2 regions of the Streptomyces sp. NPDC006393 genome follow, and region 1 is predicted to be linked to the other one. Evidence: riboswitches for the same ligand, from Rfam matches in the RefSeq annotation. Region 1 holds a riboswitch; the other holds the start of a gene.
The links. Region 1 has a riboswitch for S-adenosylmethionine ahead of ABZ484_RS04715 (aminotransferase class V-fold PLP-dependent enzyme). Riboswitches for the same ligand answer to the same signal wherever they lie in the genome.

Region 1 (7,378 bases):
CGTGCTGGGCGTGTTCATCCCCCTGGTGATCTTCCCGCTGGTCCTGGTGGCGATCGCGATCTACCCGTTCCTGGAGTCCTGGGTCACCGGCGACAAGCGCGAGCACCACATCCTGGACCGTCCGCGCAACGCCCCGACCCGCACGGCCTTCGGCGCCGCGTGGATCGCCTGGTACTTCGTGCTGCTGGTCGGCGGTGGAAACGACCTGTGGGCCACCCACTTCCACCTGTCGATCAACGCGATCACCTGGTTCGTCCGGATCTCGTTCTTCGTCGTGCCGGTCATCGTGTTCGTCATCACCAAGCGGATCTGCCTCGGCCTCCAGCGCCGGGACAAGGACAAGGTGCTGCACGGCCGCGAGTCGGGCATCATCAAGCGCCTGCCGCACGGTGAGTTCATCGAGGTCCACGAGCCGCTCAGCCAGGAGCAGCTGTACACCCTCACCGCTCACCACCAGTACGAGCCGGTCGAGCTCGGTCCGACGGTCGACGAGAACGGCGTCGAGCGGAAGATCTCGGGCACGCAGAAGCTGCGCGCCAAGCTCAGCGGCGCGTTCTACGGCGAGGAGAGCCAGATCCCCAAGCCGACCGTCGAGGAGTACAAGGAGATCACGAGCGGCCACGGCCACCACTGATCACTGATTCCGAGCGTCGCCACGCCACGGTCGAAGGGCCCCGTCCGAACCCCGGACGGGGCCCTTCGCCGTGTCCCCGGGCTGGATAGGCTGGAGCCCGTCGAGACCCGCGTCCCGTAGTCCGGGACACCGAACCCACCCAGGAGCGGCATATGAGCGCTGTGACCCCCGCTGGAGGCGACACCGCGGCGGGCCGTTCCTGGCCCCGGGTGCTGAACGGACTGCTGGAGGGCCGGGACCTGGCCGCCGACGACACCGCCTGGGCCATGGACCGGATCATGGCCGGCGAGGCGACGGACGCCCAGATCGCCGGGTTCGCGGTGGCGCTGCGCGCCAAGGGCGCCACCGTCGAGGAGATCACCGGCCTCGTCCGCACGATGTACGAGCACGCCAACGTGATCGAGGTGCCGGGCGCCACCGTCGACATCGTCGGCACCGGCGGCGACGGCGCGAAGACGGTGAACATCTCCACCATGTCGTCGATCGTCGTGGCCGGCACCGGCGCGAAGGTCGTCAAGCACGGCAACCGGGCCGCGTCCTCCGCGTCCGGGGCGTCCGACGTGCTGGAGAAGCTGGGCGTCAACCTCGACCTGAGCCCGAAGCGGGTGGTGGAGGTCGCCGAGGAGGCCGGGATCACCTTCTGCTTCGCGGTGAAGTTCCATCCGGCACTGCGCCATGTGGGTGCCGCGCGCGGGCAGTTGGGGATCCGCACGGTGTTCAACCTGCTCGGTCCGCTGACCAATCCGGCGAAGGTGAGGGCACAGGCGGTCGGTGTCGCCGTGGCGCACGAGGCGCCGATCGTGGCGGGCGTCTTCGCCGAGCGCGGCAACTCCTCCCTGGTCTTCCGGGGCGACGACGGCCTCGACGAGCTGACCACCACCGCGACCTCGCGGGTGTGGGTGGTCCGGGACGGCAAGGTCACCGAGGAGGCCTTCGACCCGCGGGACGTGGGCATCGACCTGGTGCCGGTGGAGGCGCTGCGCGGCGCCGACGCCTCCTTCAACGCGGAGGTCGCCCGGCGCCTGCTGGACGGCGAGCACGGCCCCGTACGGGACGCCGTCCTGCTGAACTCGGCGGCCGCGCTGGTGGCCCTGGAGCCGGGCTCCGGGACACTGGTGGAGCAGATCCGGGCCGCCATGGAGAAGGCGGCGGAGTCCGTCGACTCCGGCGCGGCCCGGCGCACGCTGGAGCGCTGGGTGGCGGCCAGCAACACATGACATGACGGAAGGTGTCGTGGTCCCGCGATCCGGACACGGGTTGCGGGACCACGATCACCTCGCGTACGTTCCTGTCCAGGTCATGAGTGACAGCCATGTGGCCCCGGCCGGCTGTCCGGCAACCCTCCGTCCGTGGCGGGGTGCCCCGGGTGAGGACCAGGCCGTAGGCAGCGAGGTCTACGGCAAGCGCGGACCCCTCGCACGCTTGTGAAGAGCGTGGGGCCAGGGGTCCTGGTCGTACGAGGGAGCCTTCCGTGAGCAAGCGAATGCGCTAGGGCCGCAGAGCCCCGCCTCCGCATCCCCTTTTCACCTTCACCCACGCTCGAGCCATGCGCGCTCGCGTGGTGATTCCGCCTGCTTTCACGGGAGTTCACCCATGTCTGTCTCCACCGTTGCCGCCGACCAGTCCGTCTGTGCCCCGCTGCCCGTTCTGGGCAGGGACGTCACCGTGCCGCTCGTGACGGGTGGTGAGGTCACCTACGCGGCCCTCGACTACGCGGCCAGCGCCCCCGCGCTCCAGCGCGTCTGGGACGACGTGGCGGCGTACGCGCCGTACTACGGCAGCGTCCACCGCGGCGCCGGCTACCTCTCGCAGCTGTCCACCGACCTGTTCGAGAACGCCCGGGCGACGGTCGCCGAGTTCCTCGGCTGCCGCGCGGGGGACCAGGTGGTCTTCACCCGTTCGACGACGGACTCGCTCAACCTGCTGGCCCGTGCGATCCCGGCCGACTGCCGGGTGTTCGTCTTCGAGACCGAGCACCACGCCTCCCTGCTGCCCTGGAGGGACGCGCAGGTGACGTACCTCAACGCCCCGCGCACCCCGGAGCAGGCCGTGAGCACCCTGGAGCGGGCCCTGGCCGACCGTGAGCCGCACGGCCCGGCCCTGGTCTGCGTCACCGGCGCCTCCAACGTCACCGGCGAGCTGTGGCCCGTACGGGAGCTGGCCGCCGCCGCGCACGCGCACGGCGCCCGGATCGTCCTGGACGCCGCCCAGCTCGCTCCGCACCACCCGGTGTCGGTCACGGACCTGGACGTCGACTGGGTCGCCTTCTCCGGCCACAAGCTGTACGCCCCGTTCGGCTCCGGGGTGCTCGCGGGCCGCTCCGACTGGCTGCGCGAGGCCGAGCCGTACCTCGCGGGCGGGGGCGCGAGCCGCCGGGTCACGCGGCGCACCGACGGGGGAGTGGACGTGGAGTGGCACGACAGCGCCGCCCGCCACGAGGCCGGCTCCCCGAACGTCATCGGCGCCTACGCCGTCGCCTCGGCCTGCAAGGCGCTGACCGAGACCGGCTTCGACACCCTGGTGGCCCGTGAGCAGCACCTGATCCGCACGGTGCGGGACGGGCTCGCCGGCGTCCCCGAGGTGAAGGTCCTCTCCCTGTTCGGGGACGACGCCCCGCGCGTCGGCGTGATCTCCTTCGTCGTGGAGGGCTGGAACAGCTCCCACTTCGCCGCCGCGCTCTCCGCGGAGTACGGCATCGGTGTGCGCGACGGGCTGTTCTGCGCCCACCCGCTGGTGCGCACCCTGCTGGGCAGCGACCCGCAGACCCAGGGCGAGTGCGGCGCCCCCGAGGCCGCGCCCGGCGAGAAGTCCCTCAACGCCATTCGCGTCAGCTTCGGAGCGGGCACGCCGGACGAGCACGTGGAGCGGTTCGTCACGGCGGTGCGGGAACTGGTGCGCGACGGCGCGAAGTGGCAGTACCGCACGGAGGACGGCCGCTGCGTCCCCGCGGTGTGAACCCGGCCTCTGCGGTGAGCCGGCCTCCGGGCGGTCGGGTCAGGAGTCCAGCCCGATGGCGAACGCCGCCTCGAGGTCGTGCTGCGAGTAGGTACGGAACGCCACGTGCGTGTCGGTGGCCTCGACACCGGGGATCTTGCTGATCCGCCCCGGGATGATCTCCGCGAGGTCCTCGTGCTGCCGCACCCGGACCATGGCGATCAGGTCGTAGGTCCCCGTGACGGAGAAGACCTCGCTCACGCTCTCCAGCGAGGCGATCTGCTCGGCGATCTCGGGGATCCGGTCCACGCTGGTCTTGATGAGGACGATCGCGGTGATCACGGCTGGTTCTCTCCCTCGGGGGCCGGAGCAGGGGTGACCTTCACTCTAGTAGGCCGTCCGTACCTCGCCCACGCGTAGGCGAAGCCCAGGCCGAAGCCGATGACGTGGGCCAGGTAGGCCACCCCCGGGCCCTGGCCGGCCTGCCGCGCGGCCAGCCATTGCAGGGCCGCCCAGAACGGCAGCACCACCCAGGCGGGCAGCCGCAGCGGCAGGAAGAACAGGAACGGGAAGAGACTGGTCACCCGGGCCCGCGGGAACAGATACAGAAACGCCCCCAGGACCGCCGAGATCGCGCCCGAGGCCCCCACCAGCGGCTGCCCGGAGCCGGCGTGGGCGCCGGCGTAGCCCAGCAGGGCCAGGTAGCCGCAGCCCAGGTAGAACAGCGTGAACCGGGCGCGGCCCATCCGCTCCTCGGTCATCGCCCCGAAGACGTGGAGGAAGAGCATGTTGCCGAGCAGATGCACCCAGCCGCCGTGCACGAACAGGGCCGTCGCGGGGGTCAGGGCGGCCCGTGGGGCCCCGGAGAACAGCTCGGCGGGGATCACCCCCCAGCGCTGGAAGTAGGACCGCTGGGCGAGCAGCAGCGCGTCCCCTTTGCCGTAGAAAGGAGTGAGGCCCGAGGCCGGGCTGATCACGAAGACCAGGCAGCACAGGACGATCAGCGCACTTGTCACCGGCGCCGGCATGGTCCGTACCGCCCTGAGGGCCCTGACCGTCCGGGCGGCCACCGCGTTCCTGTACCCGCTCATGTGTACAGAGCATGGCGTAACGGGACGCATCAGCACGGACCGCCTCGCCGCCGTGGACACCCGGGCGGCGAGTGGTCGCCAGGCCGTAGGGTTACGAGCCGGCGCTCCAGGGAAGCTGGCGCGTCACGGACACTAGAAGGAAGGCGAACAGGTCGCGATGACGGTTCCCCTGCCGACCGCCACCACACGGTGGCGCTGCACCCTCTGCGGCAACCTCACCCGCTTCGACGTGACGCGCTCGTCGAAGGTCGTCGAGTACGTCCACCTGGACCTGGCCGGAGAGCCCACGGTCGAGGAGCGCGAGGTGGTCAGTGAGACCATCGAGTCGGTGCGCTGCCGCTGGTGCAACGCCGTGGACAAGGTGGAACTCGTGGACAGGCCGGGCGCCGGCTCCTGAGCGGAGCGGGCCCCGCACAGGTGATCCCCCACCGGGGGGTCCCGCAAGGCATTGGGGTGACGGATGGTGGAGACACAAGGCGGGGAGCCGGGCGACGGCACCGCTGAGGTGCTCGACCGTCCGCTGCCCGACGGGGTGCGCCGCCGGGTCGTGCAGATCGTTTCCGACGCCTTCGGCCGCCTGACGGTCGCCGAGCTGCCCGCACAGCTGCGGCAGTACGCCCGGTTCGCCCCCAACCGCAGAGCCAAGTTCGCGGGCAACGCCATGGCGGCGGCGCTGGAGACCGACACGCTGTTCCGGCAGCGCGTCGGGGAGAAGTTCAGAGAGGACCAGCCGGAACTGTCCGGCGCCCTGGACTCCGGCTCGCCGCCCCCGGCCGCGGACCCGCTCGACGTGGCGGCCGCGGCCTACGTACTGCGCCCGGCGGGCTGGGTGAAGCTGGTGACCGCCGCCGGCGAGGAGGCGCAGCGGGCGCACGCCGAGCGCGCCGACGAGGAGAGCCGGGCCGAGCTGGAGCGGCTGCGCGGGCAGCTCGACGCGGCCCGCGAGCAGACGCGCACCGAGACCGAACGGCTGCGCGCGGAACTGGACTCGGCCAAGAAGGAGACCGAGTCGCTGCACCGCAAGCTGCGCGCCGCGCTCAGCGACGTCAAGCGCGGCGAGGCCGCCCTGCGCAAGGCGCGCGCCGAGACGGAGGCGCTGCGCGCCGAGGGACAGGCGCAGGTGTCGGCCGCCGAGAGCGAGACCCGGCGGCTCAAGGCCCGCCTGGGCGAGGCGGAAGCCGCCCTGGAGGCCACGCGCAGAGCGGCCCGCGAGGGACGCAGCGTCGAGGACATGCGGGTCCGGCTGCTGCTGGACACCGTGCTGGACGCGGCCCAGGGGCTGCGCCGCGAACTGGCCCTGCCGCCCGTGTCCGTACGGCCCGCCGAGACCGTGGACGCGGTCGAACCGGGACGGATGACACCGAAGGACATCGCCGCCCGTGCCCTGTCCGAGCACGATCCCGCGATCCTCGACCAGTTGCTGGCGCTGCCGCAGGCGCACCTGGTCGTGGACGGCTACAACGTCACCAAGACCGGCTATCCCCAGATGCCGCTGGAGAAGCAGCGGCTCAGGCTGCTCGGGCAGCTCTCGCAGCTCGCCGCGCAGACGGGCGCCGAGGTCACCTGTGTCTTCGACGGGGCCGAGCTGGCCGCGCCGGTGCTGCTCGCGCCGCCGCGCGGCGTGCGGGTGCTGTTCTCCAAACCGGGTGTCACCGCGGACGAGTTGATCCGCCAGCTGGTGCGTGCCGAGCCGCCCGGCCGGCCGGTCATCGTCGCTTCCACCGACCGTGAGGTGGCCGACGGGGTCGCCCGGGCGGGGGCGCGCCCGGTGGCGTCGCTGGTGCTCCTGAAGCGCCTCACGCGCGGCTGAGCCGGCTCTTGCGCGACACCTTCGTTCCCGCGTGAGCAAAACGGACATAAAGCAATCTACGCATCAATCGCAACGTAGAGGTTTAACGCCCGAATTGACGGAACCGTCACGCAACGTAGTGTCAACCGTGTCTCACGCGCGGTGAGTTGTGTGCAAAGAATGCATGCTGTGACGGGATTTTTTGCTGTGAGGATTTGAATTCATCACGATGAGGTCACTAGGGTCGGGGCTCGAACCTCCAAGCGGGTGATCACTCACAAGAAGGAGCTCGCTTTCGTGGCCTCCCACCGTCGACCCAAACAGCCGAGCCGTGCGCGTGTGACCGTGCTCACCACCGCAGCAGCCGCCGCCGTCGCGATCAGCGCGCAGGCGGCCAACGCGGCGCCGAGCGCGAAGCCGAGCAAGGACGAGGTCAAGTCCAAGGTCGACAAGCTCTACGAGGAGGCGGAGCAGGCCACCGAGAAGTACAACGGGGCCAAGGAGAAGCAGGAGAAGCTCCAGAAGGAGATCTCCACCATCCAGGACAACGTGGCCCGCGGCCAGCAGGACCTCAACAAGCTGCGCGACAGCCTGGGTTCGCTCGCGGCCGGCCAGTACCGCTCCGGCGGCATCGACCCGTCCGTGCAGCTCTTCCTCTCCTCCGACCCGGACGACTACCTGGACAAGGCCTCCACGCTCGACCAGTTGAGCGGTCAGCAGGTCGACGCGCTGAAGAAGATCCAGGACAAGCAGCGCGAACTCGCCCAGGAGCGCGCCGAGGCCACCGAGAAGCTCAAGGACCTCGCCGCCACTCGCACCGAGCTGGGCAAGAAGAAGGACGAGGTCAAGACCAAGCTCGCCGAGGCGCAGAAGCTGCTCAACTCCCTCACGGCGAAGGAGAAGGCCGAACTCGCCGCCGCCGACCAGGCT
Region 2 (7,378 bases), on a different contig from region 1:
GGACAGGATCGAGGCCGCGCGGGAGGCGGACCCGGAGTCGGCGGGACCGGACTCGGGGGCCGTTCCGGAGGCGGTGACGGTCATGGGGGGCTCCTTGGCGGGACACGACGACGGCATGGATACCGCATGGTATGTGCACGCGCATGGAACGCGTACAGCGGTGTCAACCGTGAGATGCGTTACGTCATTTCCGCCGCCCCGCCGATGTGGCCCGGAACACGCCCGAGGGCGGCACCCCCTGTTTCCAGGGAGTGCCGCCCTCGGTCCGTGAAGGACGGTCGATCAACCTCAGCGGGTCGATCAGAAGTCCATGTCACCGCCCGGCATGCCGCCGCCGGCCGGCGCGGCGGCCTTCTCCGGCTTGTCGGCGATGACGGCCTCGGTGGTCAGGAACAGCGCGGCGATGGAGGCGGCGTTCTGCAGCGCGGAACGGGTCACCTTCGCCGGGTCGATGATGCCTTCCTTGACCAGGTCGACGTACTCGCCGGTCGCGGCGTTCAGGCCGTGACCCGGGGTCAGGTTGCGCACCTTCTCCACCACGACGCCGCCCTCGAGGCCGGCGTTGACGGCGATCTGCTTCAGCGGGGCCTCCAGCGCGAGCTTCACGGCCTGGGCGCCGGTCGCCTCGTCACCCTCGAGCTCCAGCTTCTCGAAGACGTTGGTGGTCTGCAGCAGGGCCACGCCACCACCGGCGACGATGCCCTCCTCGACGGCCGCCTTGGCGTTGCGGACGGCGTCCTCGATGCGGTGCTTGCGCTCCTTGAGCTCGACCTCGGTGGCGGCACCGGCCTTGATGACCGCGACACCGCCGGCGAGCTTCGCCAGGCGCTCCTGGAGCTTCTCGCGGTCGTAGTCGGAGTCGCTGTTCTCGATCTCGGCGCGGATCTGGTTCACGCGGCCGTTCACCTGGTCCGAAGAGCCGGCACCGTCGACGATGGTGGTCTCGTCCTTGGTGATGACGACCTTGCGGGCCTTGCCCAGCAGGTCGAGCGTGGCGTTCTCCAGCTTGAGGCCGACCTCCTCGGAGATGACCTCGCCGCCCGTGAGGATGGCGATGTCGCCGAGCATGGCCTTGCGGCGGTCGCCGAAGCCCGGGGCCTTGACCGCGACGGACTTGAAGGTGCCGCGGATCTTGTTGACGACCAGGGTCGACAGGGCCTCGCCCTCGACGTCCTCGGCGATGATCAGCAGCGGCTTGCCCGACTGCATGACCTTCTCCAGCAGCGGGAGCAGGTCCTTGACGGAGCCGATCTTGGAGTTCGCGATGAGGATGTACGGGTCCTCGAGCGACGCCTCCATGCGCTCCATGTCGGTGGCGAAGTAGGCGGAGATGTAGCCCTTGTCGAAGCGCATGCCCTCGGTGAGCTCGAGCTCCAGACCGAAGGTCTGCGACTCCTCGACGGTGATGACGCCTTCCTTGCCGACCTTGTCCATGGCCTCGGCGATCAGCTCGCCGATCTGGGTGTCGGCGGCGGAGATGGAGGCGGTGGAGGCGATCTGCTCCTTGGTCTCGACCTCCTTGGCCTGGTCGAGCAGGGCGGCGGAGACGGCCTCGACGGCCTTCTCGATGCCACGCTTCAGGGCCATCGGGTTGGCGCCGGCGGCGACGTTGCGCAGGCCCTCCTTGACCAGGGCCTGGGCGAGGACGGTCGCGGTGGTCGTACCGTCACCGGCGACGTCGTCCGTCTTCTTGGCGACTTCCTTGACCAGCTCGGCGCCGATCTTCTCGTACGGGTCCTCGAGCTCGATCTCCTTGGCGATGGAGACACCGTCGTTGGTGATCGTGGGGGCGCCCCACTTCTTCTCGAGGACGACGTTGCGGCCCTTGGGGCCGAGGGTCACCTTGACGGCGTCCGCGAGCTGGTTCATGCCGCGCTCGAGGCCGCGCCGCGCCTCCTCGTCGAACGCGATGATCTTGGCCATGTGAAGTGGTCCCTCCAGGACTGGGGGTGATTCCTTCGGACCGCGCCCGCGCCCGCGACGGACGGCTCGCCGGCCTCGTGGTTCCTTGCCCCACCCGGCCCGCGGGCCTCACCGACCCGGTCCTTCGCTGTCACTCTCACCTTCAGAGTGCTAACGCCAATGATTAGCACTCGACCCACCCGAGTGCAAGGCGCGCTCGCGAAGCGAGCCCCTCGGGGTGACGGCCGGGCCGGCGGCGCGCGCGTGCGGCGACACACCGAAGGGCCCGCACCCCGGGTGGAGGTGCGGGCCCTTCGAAAGCTGATCGCTTGCGGTGGTCGCGCGAATCAGGCCGTGACGCGGACCATGTCCGCCTGCGGGCCCTTCTGGCCCTGCGAGATCTCGAACTCGACCCGCTGGCCCTCTTCCAGCGTGCGGTAGCCGTCCATCTGGATCGCGCTGTAGTGGACGAAGACGTCCGCACCACCGTCGACCGCGATGAAGCCGTACCCCTTCTCCGCGTTGAACCACTTGACGGTGCCCTGAGCCATGCCTAACTCCCCTATTACTGGCCCTTGCACAGATCCACACTTCGCGGACCCGGGTCAGACCTCACCCCCCGTGGACGGGGGCGTGCGCCGGAACGCGTCGACCGCGGCTGAATGTATCTGTCCAACTGCCGTCTGCAACAGGTCAATCGGACGAGAATTCTGGACGGACCGGGTCCGGAATATGACGAGAATTCATCTTGATTCAGGGCAAGTCGGGCCCCACAAACAAGACAAATGCCGCGAAAAACCCGCACACTTTGGCTACTTCTTATCGGCGTGCGGCAGGAATCCAGGGCTTCCCGATCCATGGATCAGGGGCGCGTTCCCCAACTGTACCGCGCTCAATCACGCAGAACGGCCCCCTCCGCTTCTCTTACGGAAGGGGCCGTTCCGTGAACAGCCGGTAACCGAGTTACCCAGGGTAATGGTCAGCCGCCGGCGACCGCGGGGATGATCGACACGCCCGCGCCGTTCGGGGTGGCGGTCTGAAGACCCTGCTCGAAGCGGACGTCGTCGTCGTTGACGTAGACGTTGACGAAGCGGCGCAGCTTGCCCTGGTCGTCCAGGACGCGCGCGGCGATGCCCGTGTGGTTCTTCTCCAGGTCGGAGATGACCTCGGCGAGGGTCGCGCCCTCGGCGCTCACCTCGGCCTGTCCGCCGGTGTAGGTGCGCAGGATGGTGGGGATGCGAACGGTCACGCTCATACGAGGCCAGCCTCTCGGAAGGAGTCCAGGGTCGGGCGGATGGTCGCGGTCAGGCCGGTGCCCGCGACCGCGTCCAGGGTCTTCAGGCCGTCGCCGGTGTTGAGGACGACGGTGGTCTTCGTCGGGTCGAGTACGCCGCTGTCGATGAGCTTCCGCGTCACGCCGACCGTCACGCCGCCGGCCGTCTCCGCGAAGATGCCCTCGGTGCGGGCGAGCAGCTTGATCGCGTCGACGACCTGCTCGTCCGTCACATCCTCCACCGCACCACCCGTGCGGCGCGCGATGTCCAGCACATACGGCCCGTCGGCCGGGTTGCCGATGGCCAGCGACTTGGCGATGGTGTTCGGCTTCTGCGGGCGCACGACGTCGTGCCCGGCCTTGAAGGCCGTGGACACCGGCGAGCAGCCCTCGGCCTGGGCGCCGAAGATCTTGTACGGCCTGTCCTCGACCAGACCCAGCTTGATCAGCTCCTGGAGGCCCTTGTCGACCTTGGTGAGCTGGGAGCCGGAGGCGATGGGGACGACGATCTGGTCCGGGAGCCGCCAGCCGAGCTGCTCGCAGATCTCGTACGCCAGCGTCTTGGAGCCCTCGGCGTAGTACGGCCGCAGGTTGACGTTGACGAAGCCCCAGCCCTCGCCGGCCGGGTCGCCGATCAGCTCGGAGCAGAAGCGGTTCACGTCGTCGTAGTTGCCCTCGATGCCGACGAGGTCCCCGCCGTAGATCGCGGCCATGACGATCTTGCCCTGCTCCAGGTCGTGCGGGATGAAGACGCAGGAGCGGAAGCCGGCGCGGGCGGCGGCGGCGCCGACGGCGCCGGCGAGATTGCCGGTGGAGGAGCAGGACAGCGTCGTGAAGCCGAAGGCGCGGGCGGCCTCCAGTGCCTGGGCGACCACGCGGTCCTTGAAGGAGTGCGTCGGGTTGCCGGAGTCGTCCTTCACGTACAGACCGCCGGTGACGCCGAGTTCACGGGCCAGGTTGTCGGCCTTGACGAGCTTGGTCCAGCCGGGGTTGATGTTCGGCTTGTCGGCCACGTCCGCGGGGACGGGCAGCAGCGGGGCGTAGCGCCAGATGTTCGCGGGGCCCGCCTCGATCTTCTTGCGCAGCTCCTCGGTGTCGTAGGCCGAGAAGTCGTAGGCGATCTCCAGCGGGCCGAAACACTCCTCGCAGGCGAAGACCGGGCCGAGGGGGACGCGGTGACCGCACTCGCGACAGCTCAGGGCCGCGGCGGGGCCGAGGTCGACGGTGGAACCGGAGGTGCTGCTTGCAACTGTCTGCACAGCCATGTGAGGCGAGGCCCTTTCTCCTCATCTTCCTCACGACGCATCTCGCCGTGAGACGGAATTGGCACCTTCCCTGGCCTGGCGCCTCGCGGAGACGAGTTCGGCTCAGGGGGGTTGCCGGGGCTTCATCGGGCCGTGTCCCTCTGCCCCTCTGGATGAGCGGTATTCGGTTGTGAGTCGCGGGTGATGACCCCCGGCATGCGATGGTCATCCGCGTTGTTCAAGACTGTAACCGACGGCCAGGACAGTGAGAGGGGGTCGTCCGAACCGCGAGACGGATCACACGAAGATGTGATCCACGCCGCGATCCGGGCACCGCCGGTCCTGGCGAACGAGCCGAGCAGGAGTGAGGAGCCGTCGATCGTGCTGGAAGAAGTCGAGCGCTGGCTGAGGACACGCTCCTGGTCCGTGACCGATCGCCCGCTCCACACGCTCCTGGCCGCCAAACGCGCGACCGGTTCCTCCATCAGTGTGGTGCTGCCCGCGCTGAACGAGGAGGAGACGGTCGGCGACATCGTCGCCGCGATCCGCCGGGACCTGGTGGTGCGGGCCCCGCTCGTCGACGAGGTCGTCGTCGTCGACTCCGGCTCCACCGACCGCACCGCCGAGCGGGCCGACGCCGCGGGCGCCCGGGTCGTGCACCGCGACGTGATCCTCCCCCGCATCCCGGCGGTCCCCGGCAAGGGCGAGGTGCTGTGGCGCTCCCTGCTGGTCACCCGCGGGGACGTCATCTGCTTCGTCGACGCCGACCTGAGGGAGTTCTCCTCCGACTTCGTCACCGGGATCGTGGGCCCGCTGCTCACCGACCCGGACGTGCACCTGGTCAAGGCGATGTACGACCGTCCGCTGACGGTGCCGGGCGCCGGCGGCGCGGCGGCCGGGCAGGGCGGCCGGGTCACCGAGCTGATGGCCCGCCCGCTGCTCAACATGCACTGGCCGCAGCTGGCCGGCTTCGTGCAGCCGCTCGGCGGCGAGTACGCCGCCCGCCGCTCCCTGCTGGAACAGCTGCCGTTCCCCGTCGGCTACGGCGTCGAGCTGGGCATGCTGGTCGACGCGCTGCACCTGGTGGGCCTGGACGCGCTCGCGCAGGTCGACGTGGGGGTGCGCCGGCACCGGCACCAGGACGGGCAGGCGCTCGGCCGGATGGCCGCCGCGATCTACCGCACCGCCCAGCTGCGCCTGGCCCGCGGCCATCTGATCCGCCCCGCCCTCACCCAGTTCGAGCGCGGCGAGGACGGCTTCGAGCCGCGCACGTACTCGGTGGACACCGAGGAGCGCCCGCCGATGAACGAGATCGCGGAGTACGCCACCCGGAAGGTGGCGTGAAACCCGCTCGCGCCCTGGTACGGCCGGCTACGAAGCGGAACCGTACGTTTGAGCGTTTCGGGCCCGGGCTAGGTTCCAGACCATGGCTGCAACGCACGGTGCCGAGGTGCTGGTCGCGTCCAATCGCGGGCCGGTCTCGTACGGGATCCGCGAGGACGGCTCGCTCCATGCCCGGCGCGGAGGCGGAGGGCTGGTCTCCGGGCTGTCCGCGATCGGGCCGGACGCGGGCGCGGTGTGGGTGTGCGCCGCGCTGAGCGACGCCGACCGGGAGGCCGTACGCCGCTACGAGGGCGAACGCCGGCTGCCGCCGGAGGCGACCGGCGGGCAGCGGGTGCGGATGCTGGACATCGACCCGAAGGTGTTCTCCGACGCGTACAACGGCATCGCCAACTCGGTGCTGTGGTTCGTCCACCACATGCTGTACCAGACCCCGCTGGAGCCCGTCTTCGACCGGGAGTTCCGGCGCCGGTGGGCGTCCTACGAGGCCTACAACCGGGCCTTCGCGGAGGCGCTGGCGGAGGAGGCGGCCGAGGGCGCTGCCGTGGTGGTGCAGGACTACCACCTGGCCCTGGTGCCGGGGATGCTGCGCGACTTCCGGCCGGATGTGCGCATCGGGCACTTCTCGCACACGCCGTGGGCGCCGGTGGACTACTTCCGGATGCTGCCCGACGACGTCGCCGGGCAGGTGCTGCGCGGCATGCTGGGCGCCGACCGGCTGGGCTTCCTCACCCGGCGGTGGGCGGACGCGTTCACCGGGTGCTGCGAGGCGCTCGTGGGCGGGCTCGGGGGCACCCGGGTCGGGGTGCACGGGCTGGGCGCGGACGCCGAGTTCCTGCGGGAGCGCTCGCACCGGGCGGACGTCTTCGAGTGGATGGCGGCCCTGCGCGAGGAGATCGGCGCGGCCCCGGACGGCGGCCCGCGCCGGACGATCGTCCGGGTGGACCGTACGGAGCTGTCGAAGAACATCGTGCGGGGCCTGCTGGCGTACCGGCAGCTGCTGGAGGACCACCCCGAGTGGCGCGAACGGGTGGTGCATCTCGCGTTCGCCTACCCCTCGCGGCAGGACCTCGCCGTGTACCGGCACTACACGGCGGAGGTGCGGCGGCTCGCGGACGAGATCAACGGGCGGTTCGGGACCGCCGGGTGGCGGCCGGTCGTGCTGCACGTCGAGGACGACTTCGCCCGGTCGCTGGCGGCGTACCGGATCGCGGACGTGGCGCTGGTCAACCCGATCCGGGACGGGATGAACCTGGTCGCCAAGGAGGTGCCGGTCGTCTCCGACTCCGGGTGTGCGCTGGTGCTGTCGCGGGAGGCGGGGGCGTACGAGGAGCTGGGGGAGGACGCGGTGGCGGTGAATCCGTTCGACGTGGTGGGGACGGCGGGGGCGCTGCACGAGGCGTTGGGCATGGCGGGGGCGGAGCGGGCGGAGCGGACGAAGCGGCTTGCCGCGGCGGCAACCGCGTTGCCGCCCGCTCAGTGGTTTCTGGATCAGCTGCGGGAGTTGGATCAGCTGGGGTAGGTGGGGGTGCTGGGGGGCCGCATGCCCCGCTTGGGGGGCCTCCCCCAGAGGGGGCACCCCCAGCGCCCACCCGTGCCGCCCTGCGGCACGACCGCC

Region 2: another riboswitch for S-adenosylmethionine. It lies ahead of thrC (threonine synthase); the one in region 1 lies ahead of ABZ484_RS04715 (aminotransferase class V-fold PLP-dependent enzyme).

What each region holds. Positions count from the first base shown of each region.
Region 1 covers NZ_JBEXZD010000006.1:39,935-47,312, forward strand. The annotation lists gene ABZ484_RS04705 (ubiquinol-cytochrome c reductase cytochrome b subunit) at 1-634, shown strand, start outside; gene trpD (anthranilate phosphoribosyltransferase) at 787-1,851, shown strand; SAM riboswitch class IV at 1,930-2,046, shown strand; gene ABZ484_RS04715 (aminotransferase class V-fold PLP-dependent enzyme) at 2,228-3,589, shown strand; gene ABZ484_RS04720 (Lrp/AsnC ligand binding domain-containing protein) at 3,629-3,910, opposite strand; gene ABZ484_RS04725 (rhomboid family intramembrane serine protease) at 3,907-4,659, opposite strand; gene ABZ484_RS04730 (hypothetical protein) at 4,817-5,056, shown strand; gene ABZ484_RS04735 (NYN domain-containing protein) at 5,120-6,469, shown strand; gene ABZ484_RS04740 (NlpC/P60 family protein) at 6,746-7,378, shown strand, end outside.
Region 2 covers NZ_JBEXZD010000001.1:38,012-45,389, reverse strand. The annotation lists gene ABZ484_RS00220 (NADH:flavin oxidoreductase) at 1-84, opposite strand, end outside; gene groL (chaperonin GroEL) at 301-1,923, opposite strand; gene ABZ484_RS00210 (cold-shock protein) at 2,250-2,453, opposite strand; gene ABZ484_RS00205 (MoaD/ThiS family protein) at 2,882-3,157, opposite strand; gene thrC (threonine synthase) at 3,154-4,440, opposite strand; SAM riboswitch class I at 4,459-4,599, opposite strand; gene ABZ484_RS00195 (glucosyl-3-phosphoglycerate synthase) at 4,801-5,763, shown strand; gene ABZ484_RS00190 (trehalose-6-phosphate synthase) at 5,846-7,282, shown strand.